Regions from separate parts of the Acetobacter tropicalis genome, predicted to be linked through region 1. Evidence: riboswitches for the same ligand, from Rfam matches in the RefSeq annotation. Region 1 holds a riboswitch; each other region holds the start of a gene.
What was found. Region 1 has a riboswitch for cobalamin ahead of QWU00_RS03160 (hypothetical protein). Riboswitches for the same ligand answer to the same signal wherever they lie in the genome.
Positions count from the first base shown of each region.

Region 2: it holds a riboswitch for cobalamin, as region 1 does, so the genes downstream of both, QWU00_RS15725 (DUF1636 domain-containing protein) here and QWU00_RS03160 (hypothetical protein) in region 1, are expected to answer to the same signal.
Region 3: it holds a riboswitch for cobalamin, as region 1 does, so the genes downstream of both, QWU00_RS15660 (TonB-dependent receptor) here and QWU00_RS03160 (hypothetical protein) in region 1, are expected to answer to the same signal.
Region 4: it holds a riboswitch for cobalamin, as region 1 does, so the genes downstream of both, QWU00_RS10950 (TonB-dependent receptor plug domain-containing protein) here and QWU00_RS03160 (hypothetical protein) in region 1, are expected to answer to the same signal.

Region 1 covers NZ_JAUYUW010000001.1:709,915-714,951, forward strand. The annotation lists gene QWU00_RS03155 (TonB-dependent receptor) at 1-1,626, opposite strand, end outside; cobalamin riboswitch at 1,710-1,927, opposite strand; cobalamin riboswitch at 2,025-2,241, shown strand; gene QWU00_RS03160 (hypothetical protein) at 2,370-2,783, shown strand; gene QWU00_RS03165 (TonB-dependent receptor plug domain-containing protein) at 2,847-4,913, shown strand; gene QWU00_RS03170 (PepSY domain-containing protein) at 4,913-5,037, shown strand, end outside.
Region 2 covers NZ_JAUYUW010000001.1:3,493,421-3,498,457, reverse strand. The annotation lists gene QWU00_RS15735 (LysR family transcriptional regulator) at 1-343, shown strand, start outside; one part of gene QWU00_RS15730 (IS5 family transposase) at 551-891, shown strand; one part of gene QWU00_RS15730 (IS5 family transposase) at 890-1,304, shown strand; cobalamin riboswitch at 1,479-1,703, shown strand; gene QWU00_RS15725 (DUF1636 domain-containing protein) at 1,801-2,157, shown strand; gene cobW (cobalamin biosynthesis protein CobW) at 2,161-3,243, shown strand; gene cobN (cobaltochelatase subunit CobN) at 3,249-5,037, shown strand, end outside.
Region 3 covers NZ_JAUYUW010000001.1:3,480,151-3,485,187, reverse strand. The annotation lists gene QWU00_RS15670 (cobyrinate a,c-diamide synthase) at 1-893, shown strand, start outside; gene cobF (precorrin-6A synthase (deacetylating)) at 1,069-1,827, shown strand; cobalamin riboswitch at 2,065-2,297, shown strand; gene QWU00_RS15660 (TonB-dependent receptor) at 2,584-4,875, shown strand.
Region 4 covers NZ_JAUYUW010000001.1:2,403,087-2,408,123, reverse strand. The annotation lists gene QWU00_RS10960 (FecCD family ABC transporter permease) at 1-530, opposite strand, end outside; gene QWU00_RS10955 (ABC transporter substrate-binding protein) at 527-1,375, opposite strand; gene QWU00_RS10950 (TonB-dependent receptor plug domain-containing protein) at 1,375-3,462, opposite strand; cobalamin riboswitch at 3,590-3,815, opposite strand; gene zigA (zinc metallochaperone GTPase ZigA) at 3,966-5,037, shown strand, end outside.

The DNA of each region.
Region 1 (5,037 bases):
GTTAGACCCCGGAGGATCTTCCGCCGTGGTGTAAACACCGTAAAGACTGATATCTTTTGTCAGATCCCACACCGGGCCAATACGGAAATTGTCGGGATTGTAGTGTCCCTTGAAACTGCTGGCCGCATTGAAGCCACCGTTCTGATTGTAGTTCTGACGGTTAAGGGCAAGCCAGTCATACCGAAAACCGCCTACAATACGTAGATTATCCCGAACAGTGAGAACATCTTCCAGAAAAAGACCGGCCTGCACCATGGTTGTAGGTGATTTACGGAAAGGATATTCGCCTGCAAACGTGCCCAGCGATGTCTGCTCTGGGCTGACAAGAGAGACACTATCCGCATAGGACGCATCAGGAAAACCGTGATTACGGATAAACCGGAGATAATAGGCATCTCCGCCTAACACAAACCTGTTTTTCATGCCGAATATTTTGAAATCAAACTGCGTATGGAGGGTATCTCCTACCTGATGCTGGTTTTGATACACATAAAATCTGTCACGCCCAATCCGGCCTGGCGCGATATTGTTCCCTCCAGCATCCACCGCGCCTGTATTGCCAATGTAGCTCAGGCTTTCGGCATTGTTCCAACGGCGCTTGGAATACACAAAATAACTGCTGTTATGAATCTGGATAGTGGGGCTTACCTGCCAGTCAAGATGCAGGGTGGGCGTTGCGTTGACAGAACCCGCTCTTCCATCACGCACGTTATAATAGCGCCACAAAGACCCTCTGGTGATCCCCAGCCCCTTGGAGGAACTGAGCAAGCCGCCAACGCGCCCGCCTGTCTGTGCAAGAGAGACCAGAGGCGTGCCATAATAGGTGGAGAGACGGTCTGTCAGGTAATCCATGCTCAGGCGCGCAGTGAAACGGTTTGTTGGTTTCCACAACAGCGTGGTTGTAAAATCATCTGAATGTGGATCTGCGCCTTTTACAAACCCGTCAGATGATGTGCGGCTGAAGTCTGAGCGAATGGCAAGCGTTTTTGTAATGGGCACGGACCCACCCACACCTGCATTCCAGGTGTTGAAGCTGCCGTAGGATAAGAGCGCATTGGCATGGGCTGCATCAAAATCCGGCGTTCTGGCGCGCATGTCCACCGTGCCGCCGACAGCCCCTTGTCCGTACAGCACGGAAGAAGGACCCTTCAACACCTGCACGCTTTCCAGATTGAAGGTATTTTGGGGCCGGTTAACCATGGTTGTTGGCCCGAAATAAAGACCATCACGCAAGATGAGGATCTGGTTTCCCGTAAAGCCGCGCATCATCAACTGTGCCGGGCTACCAGGAGAACCACCGGAGGATACACCCGGCGCACTGTCCGCTGCGCTTTCTGCCTGCGCGTAACCACGCTGCATCATCAGATCATGCTGAATAACGTTAATGGTGGCAGGCGAATGCTGGATGGAAAGACCAAGCCGTCCACCAACACCAGCCACCGTTTTCAGGAAGGCCGTTTTCCCATGCGTGGTGATGTATTCCGCTTTTCCGACGGATGTAACATTCTTGGAAAGAGGGCCGGTTACACCCTGTTTCTGATCAGAACCGGTTGTTTCTGCATGGCCCGCGCTCATGCAGAAAAGGCCAGACGCCATAAGCGTCACGATATAATAAACTGGTCGCACGGAATAGCTCCACCAAACATCACCGCGGTGGAGACGAGAGAGCTTCGCCTCGCCCCCGAATCACCCCGTTCGGCGGCTCCGTCCGTGACTTTTCTGCAATGGCAGGTCTCCTGGCTTGCTGGTCAACGGTGTGATGGATACCTTCCCGAACACCCGAAGGGGTATTCAGTGGCGTCATGTTTCCAAAAAACCTCACAGCGCACAGTTGCGGGGGCAGCACCGGCTTTTAACCGTTTTCCCTCTTAGCCTTGCAGCATCCCGGCAAGAGGAGGCTGAAGGCACCATAGCGATAGGCTGATAGACACAAACCCGTGAATTTTGTCAACGTGCGCGACATTTTTCCGAGCACTTCCCCAGTCTGCAAAGAATATTGCGGACTGCCCCATTTGTGTGCATTAGTTTGCTCACTTGTCGACAGTCCCGTGCGAACGGGCGAACAGGGAATGCCGTACGCCTTAGAGACCAAGGGCAAGTCGGCAGCTGCTCCCGCAACTGTATGCGGTATGGGTCTGATTTTTCCGCTGCAAAAGCGGGCCACTGGTGTCACCACCGGGAAGGCTGAATCAGAACCGATTATCCGCGAGCCAGGAGACCTGCTGTCGTCGTCTGACCGTGCCGCCGGGCGGGATGTACCGGAGGCTGGAGAGCGTACTGTGCAATATGCCGCTGTGTGGTGTCTGTCTCATGCCTTGAAAAACGCAAGGCTTTGTTCCTGCTTTAGCTGGCGGGGAGATTTCTGAGAGATGATACCCGGTTTTCCTTCTCCACCCCGCGCCCGCACACCGCATGATGGTCTGCATCCGCTGGTGCGCACCATGATTGAACGCTGCCCGTCCCGTACGGATGCACTCAGGGCGGCCCTTATGGCGCACATGCCACCGCCCAATACAGAACCGGACATTGTTCAAAGCGGTTACAGCATTTTTATGAAAACCTTCGGCCCCTGCCCCCGCCCGTACCAGGACAGAGGCACTGCACTGGAAGCCGCTTTTCGGCCCATGCTGGCCCATGCCCTTGATCTTCTGGACGCGCTACCGCCCAAGCTGGCCTTTCAGACCACGAAAGACGCAGAGCATATTGTGCAGACATATGTCACGGTGCACTGGACAGTTGGGGCTAGAGCCGCCGCCATGGCGCTTTATGATGGCGTGACCTGAACCACGTTCTCTGATCCTGTCACGCATTTCCCGTTAAACTGCCTTGCTCCGGTTGCTCCCCTCATGCCCGCACCCCCTTTTATCAGCCTCACCTTTCTGGTGTGGTTCCTTACTTCTGGCACTTTGCTGGCCGCAGAAAACACCGCCCCTTCCGCCATGCCGGCACACGTGACAAAAAATAAATATGGTTCCAAAAAGAAGAGACTACAGCATGAACATCTGACTGTGGTGGGGCATTCTCTTGAAGACACGCTCCCTGAACACCTTGCCCGCTCAGGGGTAAAAGTGGATGTTGTTCGGGCGCAAGCCATACGCAACGGAAACTATGTTGATGTGGCTCAGGCTCTCTCCGCCCTCGCGCCCTCCATGTCCGTCGCGCTCAAGAATGGTCCTTTCGATTACGCGGATGTTTCCCTTATGGGCTCACGCACCGAAGATGTGCTCTGGTTAGTGGACGGGGTGCGGATCAACAACCGCCTCTACGGTAGCACCCCGCCCCTTGATACACTGCCAGCCGCCATTGTTGACAGAATCGAAATTCTGGATGGAGGCCAGTCCCTTTTTTATGGCACGCAGGCCGTAGCGGGGGCGGTGAATATTGTTACCCGTCCTTTTTCCGATCATCTCACCGGCCAGATAACCGCATCTGGAGACAGCAACACCGGCAGACATCTTGACGGGTATCTGGCCAATGCGATTGGGAAACATCGTTTTGTTGTCTATGCCTCGGGGGACGGAACAGACGGCTATCGCGCGTTTCGGAAACAGGATTATCAGCCTAGCGCAACACATCGGGACCGTAAATATTCCGTTTATACCGTTGGCGCAAAATACAATGTGGACATTACGTCAAAACTCAATCTGACAGCCACCTACCAGCATACCATTGCCAACCTGGACTATGCCCGCCCTTACCGGGTGGCAAAAAATACAAATGACCGGGTGGAAGATCTTGCCACGCTCAAACTGGATTTTCATCCGCTGGAGCGTCTGAATTTCTATGTGAAAGGGTATTACCATAACTGGGATACCCATTATGACACGATTTATAATGATCTAGAGCACCCCGGCCAACGTGATGTGCTCTACCGCAATGCCTATTGGGGGTATGAAGATTACGGCGTCAATGTGCTTGGGCGCGCCATCCTGCATCGGGGGCTGGAAGCATGGTTCGGCTATGACATGCAACGCTATGGGGGGCAGGACAACGTTCTGCGTATTCTTCCGCAAACGGAAATGACCAACGCAGGCTTTGCACAACTCAGAATGACCCCAGACCTGCTTCCTCATGCCCATATTGCCGCGGGTTTCCGTTACAACAGCCCCACTACCGGACGCTCAGCCACAATCTGGAATGTGGTAGGGCGATATGATCTCCCCTTCAATCTGTATGCAAGAGGTGAAGTGGGCACCAACTTCCGCCTGCCGACGGCTGAAGAACTGTTTGCTGATGATCCGCAGGATGAAAGAGGTAACCCGAACCTCAAGCCCGAAAGAAGCCTGAGTGCCAATTTCTCCCTTGGCCAACGCCTGCAAAGTGGCCGTTTTGGAATACACTGGGACCTGACAGGCTTTGTTCGGCGGATTGATAATCTGATTGACTACACAACCTTTGATGAAAAAACCGGCCAGGAGGTTTTTGGTAACGAGAACGGAACCGTACATGTGAACGGTGTCAGCATTTCAGGGGGAATGGAATTCAACCATAGTTTTTCATGGGACACCGCCTTTACATGGAACCACGCCCGCCAGAATAACGGGTTGCAAATGGTGCAGATTCCCCGCAGCCTCGTTAAAACCAGTCTGGATTACCACCCAAAGGATCTGCCTTTTGGGTTAACCGCAACATTTGTTTATACGGGGTCACAATATATCTCTGTTTCGGGGCAGAGAATAAACTATGGCAATTACCCTGTTCTGAATGTGTCGGGCCGTTATTATATTGATAAGGAGCGCCGCCACACCTTGAATTTCAGCATTCAGAATCTGACTGGCGCGGAATACGGCAGACCAAGCCGTGGGTGCAAAGATACATCGGCTGATGGTCCGTACGGATGCTCCCTCCCTTATCGGTATGTTTCTCTTGGGTGGCCACGCACGTTTCAGCTTGCCTATACCTATCGGTTCTGATGCCCAGATTAACAAAATTGGCTTTACGCACCTTATATCTTACCCACAGGTGGGCCGGAATCTGCATGGGCCTGCTTATGGTTTCATGGTGCGCTTCTGGCATTGTCATGCTCTGGCACGGATG
Region 2 (5,037 bases), 2.8 Mb from region 1:
TATCAGCGTCTCCCGGCGAGGACGCGCCCATGGCCCGATTGATTGGGTCTTACGTAATCAGTTTGGCCTCACGCGGAATGTTCCTATGGTGGTTCCCAATTACCATTGCATGATCGAAAGTATGAAGAACACGGACCTCATTCTTGCTTTACCAAGCATTGTCATTGATCATATTTCTCTTGATGCTCTGTCATTGGCTTCGTTCGAATTCCCGCTCTCTTTGCCGAATGTCGAAGCGTTTCAGGCATGGCATCCACGGAGGGATATGGACCCTATACATCGCTGGCTTAGAGAAACATTATTTCGTGTGTCACGGCATGTATTTGAAAAAAGTAGTTTTTAGATTAATTTATTTTCTAACTTCAATTTGGAAAGTGACTAGCTTTGCATAACGAAGGACATGTTTTCGGATATGGCGGCACAAGCGTATCCATTCTTTCGTGGTTCATTAGCTAGGGCGTGTCGTCAGTTAAACGGGGGGATTATGAAGCTTGTACTCCCGTTTGATCTGTGATGTTTTCTTCCTGTTTCTGGAACGGGGAGAGTGTGAATGCGACGGTATGGTTTGAGCGATGGTCAGTGGGAGCGAATAAAAGATCTTCTCCCGGGTCGCGAAGGTCATGTCGGTGGGACGGCTGCGGATAACCGTCTGTTTATCGAAGCCGTGCTGTATCGTTACCGTGCAGGCATTCCCTGGCGTGATCTGCCTGCCCGGTTCGGGGACTGGAAGAACGTGCACCGGCGGCTGCGTCGCTGGTGCGAAGGCGGCGTGATCGAGCGGATTTTCCGGCATCTGGCTGCTGACCATGACAACGAATACATGATGATCGACAGCACCATTGTCCGTGCTCACCAGCATAGCGCGGGCGCCCGTAAAAAAGGGGGCGGATCAGGCCACCGGGCGGTCCCGTGGCGGACTGACCACGAAAATCCATGCCATTGTCGATGCCGCGGGAAAGGCTGCGGCTCTTTCCCTGACGCCCGGACAAAGGGCCGACATCACAGAAGCAGAGCCATTGCTCGATGAAGTCGATCCCGAGGTCTTCATCGCCGACAAGGCTTATGATGCCGATCCCCTCATCGAAAAGCTTGAAGAGCGGGGGATCACACCGGTTATTCCGTCAAAGAAAAACCGACGCAATCCACGGAAAATCCTCTTCTCGCTTTATAAAAAACGAAACATCATCGAACGCTTCTTCGCCAGACTTAAACAGTTCAGGGGTATTGCAACACGATATGACAAGCTGAAGTCAACTTTCCTCGCAGCCGTGCAATTCGTCTCCGCCATCATTGGAATTAACTGACGACACACCCTAGCATTCGTTGCGAGAGATATTTCATCTGCCGTTTCCAGCAGATTGTTCCGCCTTAGTCAGATTAGCTTCTCGAATAGCCATATCGTTGCTTTTCCTCTTCGGAGGATGCCCTCTGCACATGAGCCATGGGGTTCCATTGCTTGACATCATGGGCACTTTGCCGCAACAGCCTAGCGTGTTGGTTCCGTTTTATAGGTGCGCCTATAAGGTGGCTAAGAGGGAATGTGACAGGGCTTCTGTATCAAAGAAGCCTCAATCACAGCCGCCCCCGCGACCGTGACCGGAAAGATCATCCTGCGCCACTGACAAATTGTCGGGAAGGTGGATGATTGTTGGGGAAACCCTGATTCCGCAAGCCGGGAGACCTGCCAGCAAGAGTATTCAACGGGCAGCCGGGGTGCGCTGCAACCGGTTGACCGTTCCTTGCTGCCTTTGCAGCCAGAGGTCTACCTGCGGTGCCCTTTGTTGCAAGCAGGGCTGGGATATGAACGCAAAACTTTTTGTTTGCACAACCTGCCGCGCGGGAGAACCCGTGGTGGAAGGGCAGCCGGTACCCGGAGCCCGTCTTTACACGCACCTTGCCGGCCAAAAACCAGATTCCGGGCTGGAAATTGTGCCTGTGGAATGCCTGTCCGCCTGTAATAACGGATGCGTGGTGGCGTTAAGCGCTCCAGGCCGATGGAGCTATGTGTATGGCAGGCTTACGGAAGCTGATGCCCCCGAAATTCTGGCTGGCGCCGAAGCCTACGCCGCCACATCGGATGGGTTGGTTCCGTGGCGGCAGCGGCCGCAGATTTTCCGTAAACAAAGCCTCGCCCGCCTTCCCCCGCAGGAGAACTGAGATATGAACACCACACCCCAAGCAGGAACCGCCCGGCACAATCTTGCCAAGGTCCCGGTCACCATCATTACGGGTTTTCTGGGTGCAGGTAAGACCACATTGATCCGTCATCTGATGACGCACCCACAAGGGCGGCGGCTGGCGGTTCTGGTCAATGAGTTCGGAACACTCGGCGTTGATGGAGAAATTCTGAAATCCTGCGCAGATGAGAGTTGCCCGGCAGAGAACATTCTTGAACTGGCCAACGGCTGCATCTGCTGCACAGTGGCAGATGACTTTATTCCCACAGTTGAACGGCTTATGGCCCTCCCCCAGCGGCCCGACCACATTCTGATAGAAACCTCAGGGCTGGCTTTACCGAAACCCCTGCTCAAGGCGTTTGATTGGCCCAGTATCCGGTCTCGTATTACTGTAGATGGCGTTATCACGCTGGCTGATGCAGAAGCCGTGGCGGAAGGACGCTTTGCCCCAGATACAGAAGCTGTAAACGCACAACGACAGGCTGATGATAATCTGGACCATGACACACCGCTGGCTGAAGTGTTTGAGGACCAGCTTTCCTGTGCGGATATTGTTCTCCTTACAAAAGCGGATCTGGTCAATGAAGTCTGCGTGACACGGGCTCGGGAGGTTATCGCCTCTCTCACTCCGCGCGCCCTGCCCATCATTCCTGTCAAGGATGGAAACATTGACCCTCAGGTGATTCTGGGCCTGAATGCTCAGGCGGAGAATGATCTTGCCGCCCGTCCTTCTCATCATGATGGAGAGGAAGAGCACGAGCATGAAGATTTCGACAGTGTAGTCGTTGATCTGCCGGAGGTCACCAATCCTGACGCGCTTGTCGAAGCAGTGCGTTCCCTTGCCCGCACGCAGCACATTCTCCGTGTAAAGGGTTATGTTGCCGTCAGCGGAAAACCGATGCGGATGGTGTTGCAGGGTGTAGGTGAGCGCGTGCGTACTCAGTATGACCGACCATGGGGCACAGAGCCCCGGCAGACGCGTCTTGTGGTGATTGCTGAGCACGATCATGTTGATGCCAAAGCAATCCAGGCCGTGCTGATAGGACAGACCACGCCAGAGGATTAATCCGCATGCACGTGATCTTCCGAGAAAGTCATGGCCTGGAAGAGACGGAAACTCCCATTGATCTGGGGCAAAGCCCGGCTGATCTCGTGGTGCTCTCTTTTTCTGATAGTGATCTGGGCGCGTTTGCTGCTGGGTGGCATGCTGCAAATGGGGCACTCCCTACTCTGCGGTTGGCCAATCTTGCTGCATTGCGGCATCCGCTCTCGGTCGATACCTATATTGAAACCACGCTTGCGCGGGCAAAAGGCATTCTGGTCAGGCTGATAGGCGGTGCCAGTTACTGGCATTACGGGCTGGTGCAGGTCGAGCAACTGGCGCGTGAAAATGGTATTGCTTTGGCCGTTCTTGCAGCAGATGGGCGTGAAGATCCAAGCCTGATAGCTTGTTCTACAGTCACTGAACCCACACTGCGGAAACTGGCAAATCTGTGCAATATGGGGGGCGTTGAAGCGGCTCAGGCAGCTCTTGTACAACTGGCTTTGGTGTCGGGGTTGGAAGCCAAGTTAAGCGTTACACCTCATATCATACCTGACACAGGATGGTATGATCCAGATTTAGGCGTCACGTTTTCCGTTCCCTCAGGCAGCGCGCCTCTGGCTGTCGTAATGTTCTATAGGGCCTATCTGACAGCAGCAGATACAGAGCCAGTTGATGCCCTGATCAGGGCATTGCGGGAACGCGGCTTTCGCGCCATGGGAATGTTTGCCCCTTCGCTTAAGCAGCCTGATGCAGCGCAGTGGATCCGTCAGGCTCTGTGTGACAACCACGTTGCCGTTATCATAAATGCGACAGCTTTTTCCGCACGTGGGGAAAATGGCACTTCACCGCTTGACGCCACCAGATATCCAGTTTTTCAGGTCGCGCTTTCTACGGCCCGTCAAGAGGATTGGGCCGCAGCAGAACGAGGTCTTTCTCCCGCTGATCTTGCCATGCATGTTGTCCTCCCCGAAGTTGACGGACGCATATTTGCAGGGGTCATCAGTTTCAAAGCGGTTGAAACACGTGATCCAGATCTTCAATTTTCTCGTTTGGTGCATCGCTCCGATGCTGAACGCATTGTGGCTGTGGCCGAACGGGTTACCGCATGGCACCGCCTTGCCGCCACACCTGCAGCCGATCAAAAACTTGCAATTGTTCTTTCCACCTATCCCGGTCGTCCGGATCAGTTGGCTCATGCTGTTGGATTGGACGGGCTGGCTTCCACGGACGCAATTCTAAAAAACCTTCAGCATGCAGGTTATACCGTATTTCCAACTGAACAGCCGCTTGGGTTAGCGCTTCAGCATTGCAGGCAGAAGTGGCCGTTAGAAGCTTATCACGCCGCCCTCATCACTTTGCCGTCCGAATTACAAGACGCCCTGAAACACACATGGGGCGAGGCGCACAATGACCCGTTAGTGCAAGATGGCTGTTTCCATTTTTCCGCTGTGCAGCAGGGTAATGCTCTTGTTGCCCTTCAACCGGAACGTGGGATAGCGCATCTGCGAGACGCGGATTATCATGATCTCACACGTATCCCCCGGCATTCTTACGTAGCCTTCTATTTGTGGCTACAGATGCAAGGATTACATGCGCTGGTGCATATGGGAGCGCACGGTACTCTGGAATGGTTGCCTGGCAAGGCGGTGGCACTTTCCGCTACCTGCTGGCCGGAGGCGTTGATCGGGGCGCTCCCTGTCATTTATCCATTTATAGTTAATGATCCGGGCGAAGCCGCTCAGGCCAAGCGCCGGATTGGAGCAGTGACACTGGGGCACCTTCCTCCTCCTCAACACATTAGTGCCGTGCCAGAGG
Region 3 (5,037 bases), 2.8 Mb from region 1:
AATTCTCTCCTCATATCAGGCTGGCCGGGGTCATTCTCAACCGTGTTGCCAGCCCACGGCATGAAGCCTTGATCCGTCTTGGCATGGCTCATGTCGGGCTACCAGTGGTTGGCGCACTCCCCCGGCAGGGCGCTGTTACCCTGCCTGAGCGGCATCTGGGCTTGGTACAGGCTGAAGAACAGCCTCACCTTTCCACTTTGCTGGACAAGCTAGGGGCGTTTATTGCTGCACATGTGGATCTGGATCAGATTCTGGCGCTTGCAAGTCGTGATTATAATACCCACGCCAAGTCGCTTACTGTATCGCCTCCGGGCCAGCGTATCGCACTGGCGCGAGATGCAGCCTTTTCCTTTATCTATCCGCATTTGTTTGAAGGCTGGCGGGCCATGGGGGCCGAAATTGTCCCCTTCTCTCCCCTTGCTAATGAAGCACCAGCCCCGAGCGCCGATGTCTGCTGGCTTCCCGGTGGTTATCCTGAACTGCATGCGGAAACTCTGGCTGCTGCCGGTCATTTCCGCGAAAAACTCCAGAATTTTGCTCTAACGCGGCCCGTTCATGGAGAATGCGGCGGCTACATGGCTATGGGCGCAGGTCTGGTTGATGCGCAAGGAACGCATCATCAAATGGCAGGTCTGCTTGGTCTGGAAACCTCTTTTGCCAAACGGCGTATGCATTTGGGCTATCGGCTGGCCACTCTGGCGGCTCCAATTCCCGGCTATAATGCGGGGCAACGCCTGCGCGGGCATGAATTCCATTATGCCACCATTACAAATCAACCAGATGATATGCTTGCCATGACAGTTGATGCTAACGGCACCCAAGTCTCTGAAGCAGGCTCACGCCGGGGCCTGGCAACAGGCACGTTTTTTCATCTCATTGCACCGGCAACATGATCCACTCCGGTCTTGAGAGAACAACTCTCGCCAAAGGGCGACCGCGGGAGAAGCAAGGGCGGTTTTATGCCGGTGGCATCTTCCTGCAAACTGCCATTCTTGCGGAGAGGGTAAACGTCACACCTTGCTCCGTATTACAGCCCGTATATCCAGTTTATTCCTACGGAAACATTACATGATTGATCTGGTTCTTGTCGGAATCGGGACAGGAAATCCTGACCATTTGACACTACAGGCTGTGCGCGAACTCAACGCGGCCGACCTCATTCTTATTCCCCGCAAGGAACAGAATAAGGCTGATCTGGCTGATCTACGCCAAACTCTCTGCAAACAGATTCTTACAAATCCTGCTTGCCGGATTGCAGAATTTGATATGCCTCGCCGCAATACAGCGGATCCAGATTACCGCCATGGTGTTGTGCAATGGCATAATGCTATTGCACGAGTATGGCAGGAAACTATTTGTACACACCTGCCGCAAGGTGGAACGGTTGCACTGCTCGTATGGGGAGATCCCGCACTATATGACAGCACCCTGCGCATTGCCGCGCGTTTGGAACCAGCCCCACAAATCCGTAGTATCCCGGGGATTATGTCCCTGAATATGCTGGCAGCAGCACATACCATCGCGCTTAACGATATAGGCGCACCCTTTACAGTCACAACCGGCCGCCAGTTACGTGATCATGGTTGGCCAAACGGCAGCAATACAGTCATTGTCATGTTGGATGGAGACTGTTCGTTCCAATTTATTCCTGCAAAGGATATCACTATCTATTGGGGAGCGTATGTGGGCATGCCGGAACAGATACTACTCTCCGGTCCCTTGACGGAAATTGGCCCAGAAATCATCACAACCCGCGCTCAAGCCCGAGCTTGCCACGGGTGGATCATGGATATCTATCTGCTGCGCCGTTCAGAGGCAAAACAATAAAAAACGGTAAAGCAGTAAAGAATGTAAAACAAGAAGAATTGTCTATCTTTAATGGAAGAATAGAATCTTTCCTAATTTCTAATGTTACTTACAGCCCACGCCGAATAGGCATAGAGACAAAAGCCTGAAAATATCTACAAAATAGAGTTATCCCTAGGCTACTGATGTCCGAATACAGTAGGAAAATACTCTATTTCCCTCTATGAGTGTATTGAAATCACGCCAACGTCCTGCTTATAAGGGCATATAGTCGATGGTTCCGTGCAAACGGATGAAAAGGGAATGCTGTATGCTTCGGCTGGACGCTGGTCCGGAAGCTAGTCTGCAACTGCCCCCGCAACTGTTGGCGGTGAGAGTCTGTTTATTATGTTTCCTTGCAGGAACAGGTCACTGGTACATTTGGACCGGGAAGGCCAAACAGATTTCTGTGATCCGCGAGTCAGGAGACCTGCCATCGTCGTGATAAGCCCGGATGCCGGTCGGGGATGGCTGGTTTCCTGAGAGAGAAACCATGACGGCCCGAGTTCCCTTCCTCATCCTTCTCCCTGCATGCAGCATGCCTCATAGAAAAGCGCTTGATGGCCTAAGATAGCGCCCTATCAGCAGCCTTCTTTTCTCGTCCGCCTTCTATAGGCCGCGTTCTTCTGCGCTCCCCCTGCCTCGCTGCTTAAACTTGTTTATAGTTTCCCGCAGTCGGGCAGTACACAGACGCACATTTAGAAGACCGTTGTGCCTCTGTCGCACTGCAGGATCACCATGACCGCTCGCCTCCAACTCTCTTTTTTTTCTGCGCCAGCAGGCCATATTATACGTTACAAGCGGCATTTTTTTGTCACGGCCATGCTTTCTACTGGCTTCACGTTTTGTTCCCTCCCCACAATGGCCGCAGGCTCCCCACTGGCAGTACCCACCACGCAAAAAACAAAACATTCCCGCTCTTCTCTCAAGTCCTCAACGCCGAGCGTAACGGGTAAGGCAAAAAACTCGCCTGCCGCACAAGGCGCGCAGAATGTTTCTGTCAAGGAAGGAGCGCCAGAAACAATTCAGGTAACAGCATCCCGGCGCGATTTGCTGGGCCGTGCTGGCACCGCGAGCGAAGGCTCTTTGACTGCACGCGAAATCCAGCTTCGCCCCGTCTATCGTGTTGGTCAAATTCTGGAAGCTGTGCCGGGGCTGGTAGTGACATCCCACTCTGGCGAGGGAAAAGCCAATCAGTTCCTGTTGCGTGGTTTCAATTTGGACCACGGAACAGACCTTGCCTCATTTATTGATGATATGCCGGTCAACGGCGTCAGCAATGCCCATGGTCAGGGCTACACAGATCTCAACTTTCTGATCCCGGAAGTGCTTGCGGGGGTCGATTATACAAAAGGCCCCTTTCATGCAGATATTGGTGATTTTGGTGTTGCCGGATCGGACCATATGAAGCTGGCTGATGATATTCCACGCCAGATCAGCCTGAGCGCAGGCACTCTGGGCGACTATCGGGCTTATATCGGCAGCACAACCCATTTTTCCAATACGAGCCGTTGGGTGAATGCGTTTAACATTTCCCACTCGGATGGTCCGTGGAAATATCCGGATAACGCCCGCAGCATCCGTGCACTTTCACGTTATACGTATGGAAGCGCCAAAAATGGTTTTGATCTGACAGGCATGTTCTATCGCGGCCAGTGGCGCGCAACAAATGATCAACCTCTGGATGCCTACCATGAAGGACTAATCGGCCGCTATGGGTCTCTTGACCCAACCGATGGAGGGTTTTCTGAGCGCTATAGCCTCTCTGGCCATTACCATCTGGCCCGGGATAACTGGAAATGGGTGACAAGTGCTTTTGCTGTCCATGACCGTCTGACCTTGTGGAACAATTTCACTCATTATCTGGATGATCCTGTTAACGGAGATCAGCAGCAACAGGATGAAACCCGCACAACTGTAGGGGGCAGCAGTGTCTATACCCGGCAGGATCATGTCGGCCTGGTCCGCACGGAAACACGGATTGGCGTACAGGGGCGGTATGATATTCTGTATGTCGACCGTCGCCATACGCGGCAGCGCGTGACATTAGCAAACTGTCCTTCCAGCCTTGAGGCAACAATTCCCTATACGTGCAATGCCGATAATATTAATCTGGCTTCAGTCGGTCTGTTTGTGCAAAATACAACGCACTGGCTACCCTGGCTGAGAATGATCGTTGGTCTGCGTGAAGACTATCAGGGGGGAACGGATGAAAATCTTGTCGATAATAGCCTGACACAAAAGCATCAGTGGCTGTTTCAGCCCAAAGGCAGTCTTGTTTTTGGGCCATGGAAAAAAACAGAATTATACCTAAGCGGAGGACGTGGATTTCACTCCAATGATTTTCGCTCCGTGTCGGGCTCCTATACGTCTGATGAATTTACAAAAGGCTCTGTTAAAGTTCCGCTCATGACATCTGCTGTCAGTGGAGAAGTTGGGGTTCGGACCACGCCATTTTCTCACCTGCATCTTCAGGCAGCAGCATTCATTATCGATTTTGACTCTGAACTCAGTTATGATGGTGATGCGGGCGTTACCTCTCCCGGCCCAGCCAGCCGCCGCCAAGGGGTGGAATTCTCGGCACAGTACAATCCATTTACCTGGCTTGAATTCAATACCGATCTCTCATTCGCCAAAGCCCGCTACCGGGGTCACAACCTTTCCAGTTACGGTATTGATGGAGCATATGTTACCAATGCCCCAAACTTTGTATGGTCTTTTGGTGTTATGGTCGATCGTGGGCCTTGGTATGGCGGTCTCCAGGTCAGGTGGCTGGGTGGATATCCCCTGATAGAGGACAATAGCTTACGCTCCAGCGGATATCAGGAAGTCAACATGAATCTTGGTTATCGTTTCAATAAAAAAATAAAACTGGAAGCCAGCGTGTTCAACGTTTTCAATACCCGGGCCTATGCGGCACAATATGCGTACGACTATCGGTTGACCCCCACGGCTGCCGTACAAACAGGCGCAACGGGGCATCCTTTGGAGCCAATTTCAGCTCGTCTGGCTGTAACGGCTGATTTTTAAGGCCGCTGCACAGCCTTTGCATTCAACCAGTTCGAAGTGTGCGGGGATAGTTAAAGAGTGTAGTCGTTCGCCTTTGATGCGCTCAAAAGCTTTGCTCTCATGCATATACCAAGAGCATGCGGAGCAAGCACTTACCAGAACGACGCCTCCTCAAGAGTGAAA
Region 4 (5,037 bases), 1.7 Mb from region 1:
CGCATGATTTCAAAAGACGCATAAGGGCTTGGCACCAGATTGAGCACCATGGCCGTTAAGGCAGCGGTAAAACTGCTGAGTGCTGCGCCCGCAAGCAGCAGCACAAGAGCCCCACCCCGCCCGACAAGCATGACCAGCAGAACAGCCGCCACCAATGCACCTGCAAGCCCCCCAAGCGGCAGCACGGCCAAACCCAGTTGTGCGAGCCCTGTATAAAATACGCATACCGCCCCCAAAGCCGCCCCGCCTGACACACCCAGCAAGCCCGGGTCTGCCAACGGATTACGCAGATAGCCTTGCAGCACGGCACCAGAAAGCCCCAAAGTGCCCCCCACTAGAATAGCAAGCAGCATACGCGGCAAGCGTAATTCGCCTAGAATGACAGCCTCGGCCGTGTGTTGCCCTGCCAGCCACTCCAGCAAGGCCTGTGTGAAAGAAAACGCATGCTCGCCCCAAAGCAGCGACAATGCGGAAAGGCCTACAATACAGCCTGCCAGCACGCCATTCAGAACCAAGGCCCGCGTTTTCATTCTGCGTCCTCCGTCTGCTTCAGGTTATTCCGCGCGTGCCGGAGAAGGGCGACAGCATCCAAGGTTTGGGGGAGACCACAAAGCCAGAGGGAGGCCGGAATATCCACGACGTGTTTTCCTGAAAAAAAGCGTTTCAGCACCGGATTATCCAACATGGCTTGCGCAAGGGAATAGCCCTGCCCTGATCTGTCCCGCACCAGAAGGTCAGGTTGCTGAGCCAGCAATGTTTCAAGCGGCACGCGTCCGGCCACTGTGATACCAGCTACCGTTGACAGATTACGCAACCCGGCATGCGCCAGCACATCATCCGGTAAAGACCCCGCACCTGCTACAAAACCATTTGCTTCATACACTGCGGCCACGGGGTCCTCCGCCTGACGTGAGATGCTGAGAAGCGCAAGTCTTTTCAGGAAGGCATCCACCATCTGTTGGCCTCGTTCAGGGTGCCCAACAGCCTGTGCCACCTGCATGATCTGTACTGGAATCTCCGCCAGAGAAGAGGCCGGTGGAAGAGTAAGAACCTTCGCCCCAACCTCCCGCGCAGCTTTCACGGCAACGCGGGCCGTGAACTGTCCTGCCAGCACCACATCCGGATGCGCACCAATCACATTTTCCGCCGTTGACGACAGAACCGGAACATCCTGTGCTTTTTGACACAAGACCGACCCAGAACAATCCTGCACCAGCGGACTAAGCCCCACAATCTCGGCCCGGTCAGCCAACATCAGAGCCAACTGATCCGTACAAAGATTCATGGATACAATCCGTTTGGCAGCCCGCGCCGGAGCAGGCAGCGCTGCCACCAGCAGGCTACACAACCCCAGCAGATGCAGCCACCTCCGCATCAGTAGCTCAGGGTCACACCGCCATATCCCCCTCTGCCCGGCTGAAGATAACCAATTGGCTCTTCATACTGCCGGTTAAGAAGATTGTCGGCGCGCGCAAAAATGCTGACATAGCGGTTAATCTTGTAATTGGCCGCAATATCTATGGTGAAGTAGCCGTGCCCCTTGCCGCAGGTGCTGCAATAGGATGTCCCGATAACCGGCAGATCACGCCACCCGCTGACGTACAGGATATTCCCCGAGAACGTCAGATCCTGAATAGGGGTCCAGGTTGTATTGAAGTTGAACTTGTGTTGCGGACGACGCTGCAAGGCCAGATCACTGCTGACATCCCGTGCGTGGGTCCAGGTATAATTCAGGTTGAAGTCCAACGTTTTGAGGGCCTTCCAGTCAAGAAAAGCTTCCACACCATACATACGCGCGCGCGCCACGTTGCCATAGGAATACTGATAATAGGGATATCCCCCCACCATCTGGATATTTTCCGTGGACTGGATCAGGTTTTTGACGCGGTTATCATACCATGTAGCGCCAAAATGCAGCTTATCCCCCAGCAGTTTCTGTTCCACCCCGGCATCATACCCGATCAGCCTTTCCGCCCGCAGGTTCGGATTACCCGTCTGGGAATAGCTGGAACCGACCTGACTGGAAAAAAGCTGATACAACGTGGGGCCATGGAAGCCTGAACCCGCGCTGGCTTTAATGATGGTACCAGTGCCCGGCACATGGATGGAAGGGGCAACACGCCACGTTACATAATGCCCGTAGCGGGAATTGGAATCATACCGCACGTTAGCCGCACCGTAGAGAATATGGTTCCAGCTGCCCTGATACTGGCCATATCCTGCCGTCGTATCCATACCAGCCTGTGTGTGATAGCCGGTATCATACGCTGAGGCCGCCGTATGGCTGGAATCAAACGTATCATGAAAATGCTCCGCACCAATCAGGAGCGTGCCGTATTTCTTGAAATCAAACGTACCGTGCCAGTCAATTTTCAGGCGGCTTGAACGGTAATAATCCGGTCCGGTGGCATAGAGGCCCGTTTCATTCCAGCGGTTACGGTTGGTCATGTACCCAAGTCCAATAACCTGATCAAAAAAACCATTAAAAGACACGAGATGCGCAGTGCCGCGCACCACAGCCTCATTCATGTTGTTCTGCTCACGCACATTCCCTCCCCCGTAGGCCTCGCTTTGCAGATCATAGAGGGAATAGGTGTGGTAATTGCTTTGAATGAGGCGAGCAGTCAGCCCCAGATCGAAATTTCGGGTGACATCATACCCAAGACGGATAGTGGCAGACCGGTTGTCGTTACGGTTACCTTTATGCCGTTGCTCCCGTGTCGCCCCATAATAGCGGTCAATATAACGCGGAATGCCGTGAAACCCTTCCATCCGGTAATGAGAGAGTTCGACATTGTAGTGGAAGCGCCCCTTGCTCCCGCGCGCGCCGATAACCTGATTGAAGGTGCCGTAAGACCCCCCTTCTATCCGCACAAACGGCTTGAAACGCCCCTGCCCCTGCGCAGTGGTCATATCAATCACGCCTGCCATGGCATCCGCACCATACAAACCGCTTTGTGGCCCGCGCAAAATTTCTATGCGGCCCAGACCATCTGTAACAAACTGACCCGCATCGAACATACCGCTGGCTGAACTGCCATCGTTCACGTCCATGCCGTCCAGCCGGACCTTGACTTCATTGGCGTTATTACCGCGCATCAAAATGGACGTTGTGGCCCCAAACCCGCCAGAGCGCACCACGTTCAGCCCCGGCTGGCGTGCCAGAATATCTGGCAACGTGCGGCGCTGCTGGGTCAGCATCTGTTCTTCCGTAACAATGGTCAGTGCCGTGCCAATATCATCCGTGCGTGTGGGCGTTCGGGCAGCACTGACTGTTATCAGTTCGGAGACGAGCTGGCTGGGAACAGGCTGCACAGAAACCGGAGTAGGTGTGGCGACGGACTGTTTTTTGGCAGGTTGTGCTTTTAGCGGCGGTGAAACAGGCGCATCCGCCGCCAGCGCGGAACTACCCCACAACGTGAGAAGAGTGGAACTGATGAGAAAAGTATTGCGGAACATCAGAGAAACAAGGCCTCGCGGTAAGAAAGACGTCGCCACGAGAGAAAGTCCGACCCTGACCACCCCGAAAACTTTAGGAGCACCCCTGGTCCAGTCACTTTGCTGACACCCCCCGATCAGCACTTCTCGTCTGCAACCCCGGCTGATGGCAGGTTTCCTGGCTTGCGGTAGGTCATCCTGCACCAACCTTCCCAGGAGAGGCTCCCAGTGGCCTGACGTACCAGCCAGTATGTGCAGGACATGCCGCTTACAGTTGCGGGGACAGCCCAGGCTTTGGCCTTGCATGGCAAAACCGCACCCGGTTCCCTTTTACATCGCTCCCTGACAGGGAGAGAACCATCACGCCCGGTTGATGCCGCCAAAAGGCAGGAAGTGTCAAGAAAACAGCCGTCTTCTCCCCCATGCTTCCAGAACATTCCGCACGATTGAAAGAGCACTGAATGTTATGTTATGTTATATTATAACAGTTATCACGTTATTGAACTCAGCTTCAGGGAGCCCCCTCCATGCCCGCATTGCTGCCCGTTACCGTCCTTTCCGGCTTTCTGGGGGCGGGAAAGACGACGGTGTTGAACCATATTCTCAATAATCGGGAAGGCCGGAAGGTCGCCGTTATTGTGAATGACATGAGCGAAGTGAATATTGACGCTGATCTTGTGCGAGAAGGCGGAGGCGATCTTTCCCGCACTGATGAAAAACTGGTGGAAATGACCAATGGGTGCATCTGCTGCACCTTGCGGGATGATCTATTGCAGGAAGTTCATCGGCTGGCGGCAGAGGGTAAATTTGACTATCTGCTGATTGAATCAACCGGCATTGCAGAGCCGCTGCCTGTTGCCGCAACCTTTGAATTCCGGGATGAAGACGGCAACAGCCTGAGCGATAGCGCAAGGCTGGACACCATGGTCACTGTGGTGGATGCCGTAAATCTGCTTAACGATTACGCCTCAACCGACTTCCTGAAAGACCGCGGTGAAACCGCAGGCGAGGAAGATGACCGTGCCTTGGTCGATCTGTTGGTAGAACAGATTGAATTTGCAGATGTGGTGGTCATCAACAAGGTCTCTACCGCCACGCCGGAGCAGGGAGAAGCAGCCCGCCAGATTGTGCTGGCACTGAACCCTGATGCGGATGTTATTGAAACGGACATGGGGAAGGTTCCCCTTGAGCGTGTGCTGAACACGGGCCGGTTTGATTATGACAAAGCCCATCAGCATCCTCTATGGTTCAAAGAGCTTTATGGCTTTAAAGACCACACGCCGGAAACCGAGGAATACGGCATCCGTAGTTTTGTCTATCGCGCTCGCCGTCCCTTCGTGCCCGCTAAATTCAAGACTTTTCTGGATGCCAACTGGCCGGGCGTAGTGCGCGCCAAGGGGCATTTCTGGCTGGCCACGCGCCCGGACTGGGTAGGGGAACTTGGACAAGCGGGCGCACTGGTACGCAATCAGGCCATTGGCTTGTGGTGGGCGGCCATTCCCAAAAGCCAGTGGCCGGAAACTGACCAGTGGCGCGATTTTGTACTGAGCAAGTGGGACCCTGTGTTTGGAGACCGACGACAGGAAATTGTGTTCATTG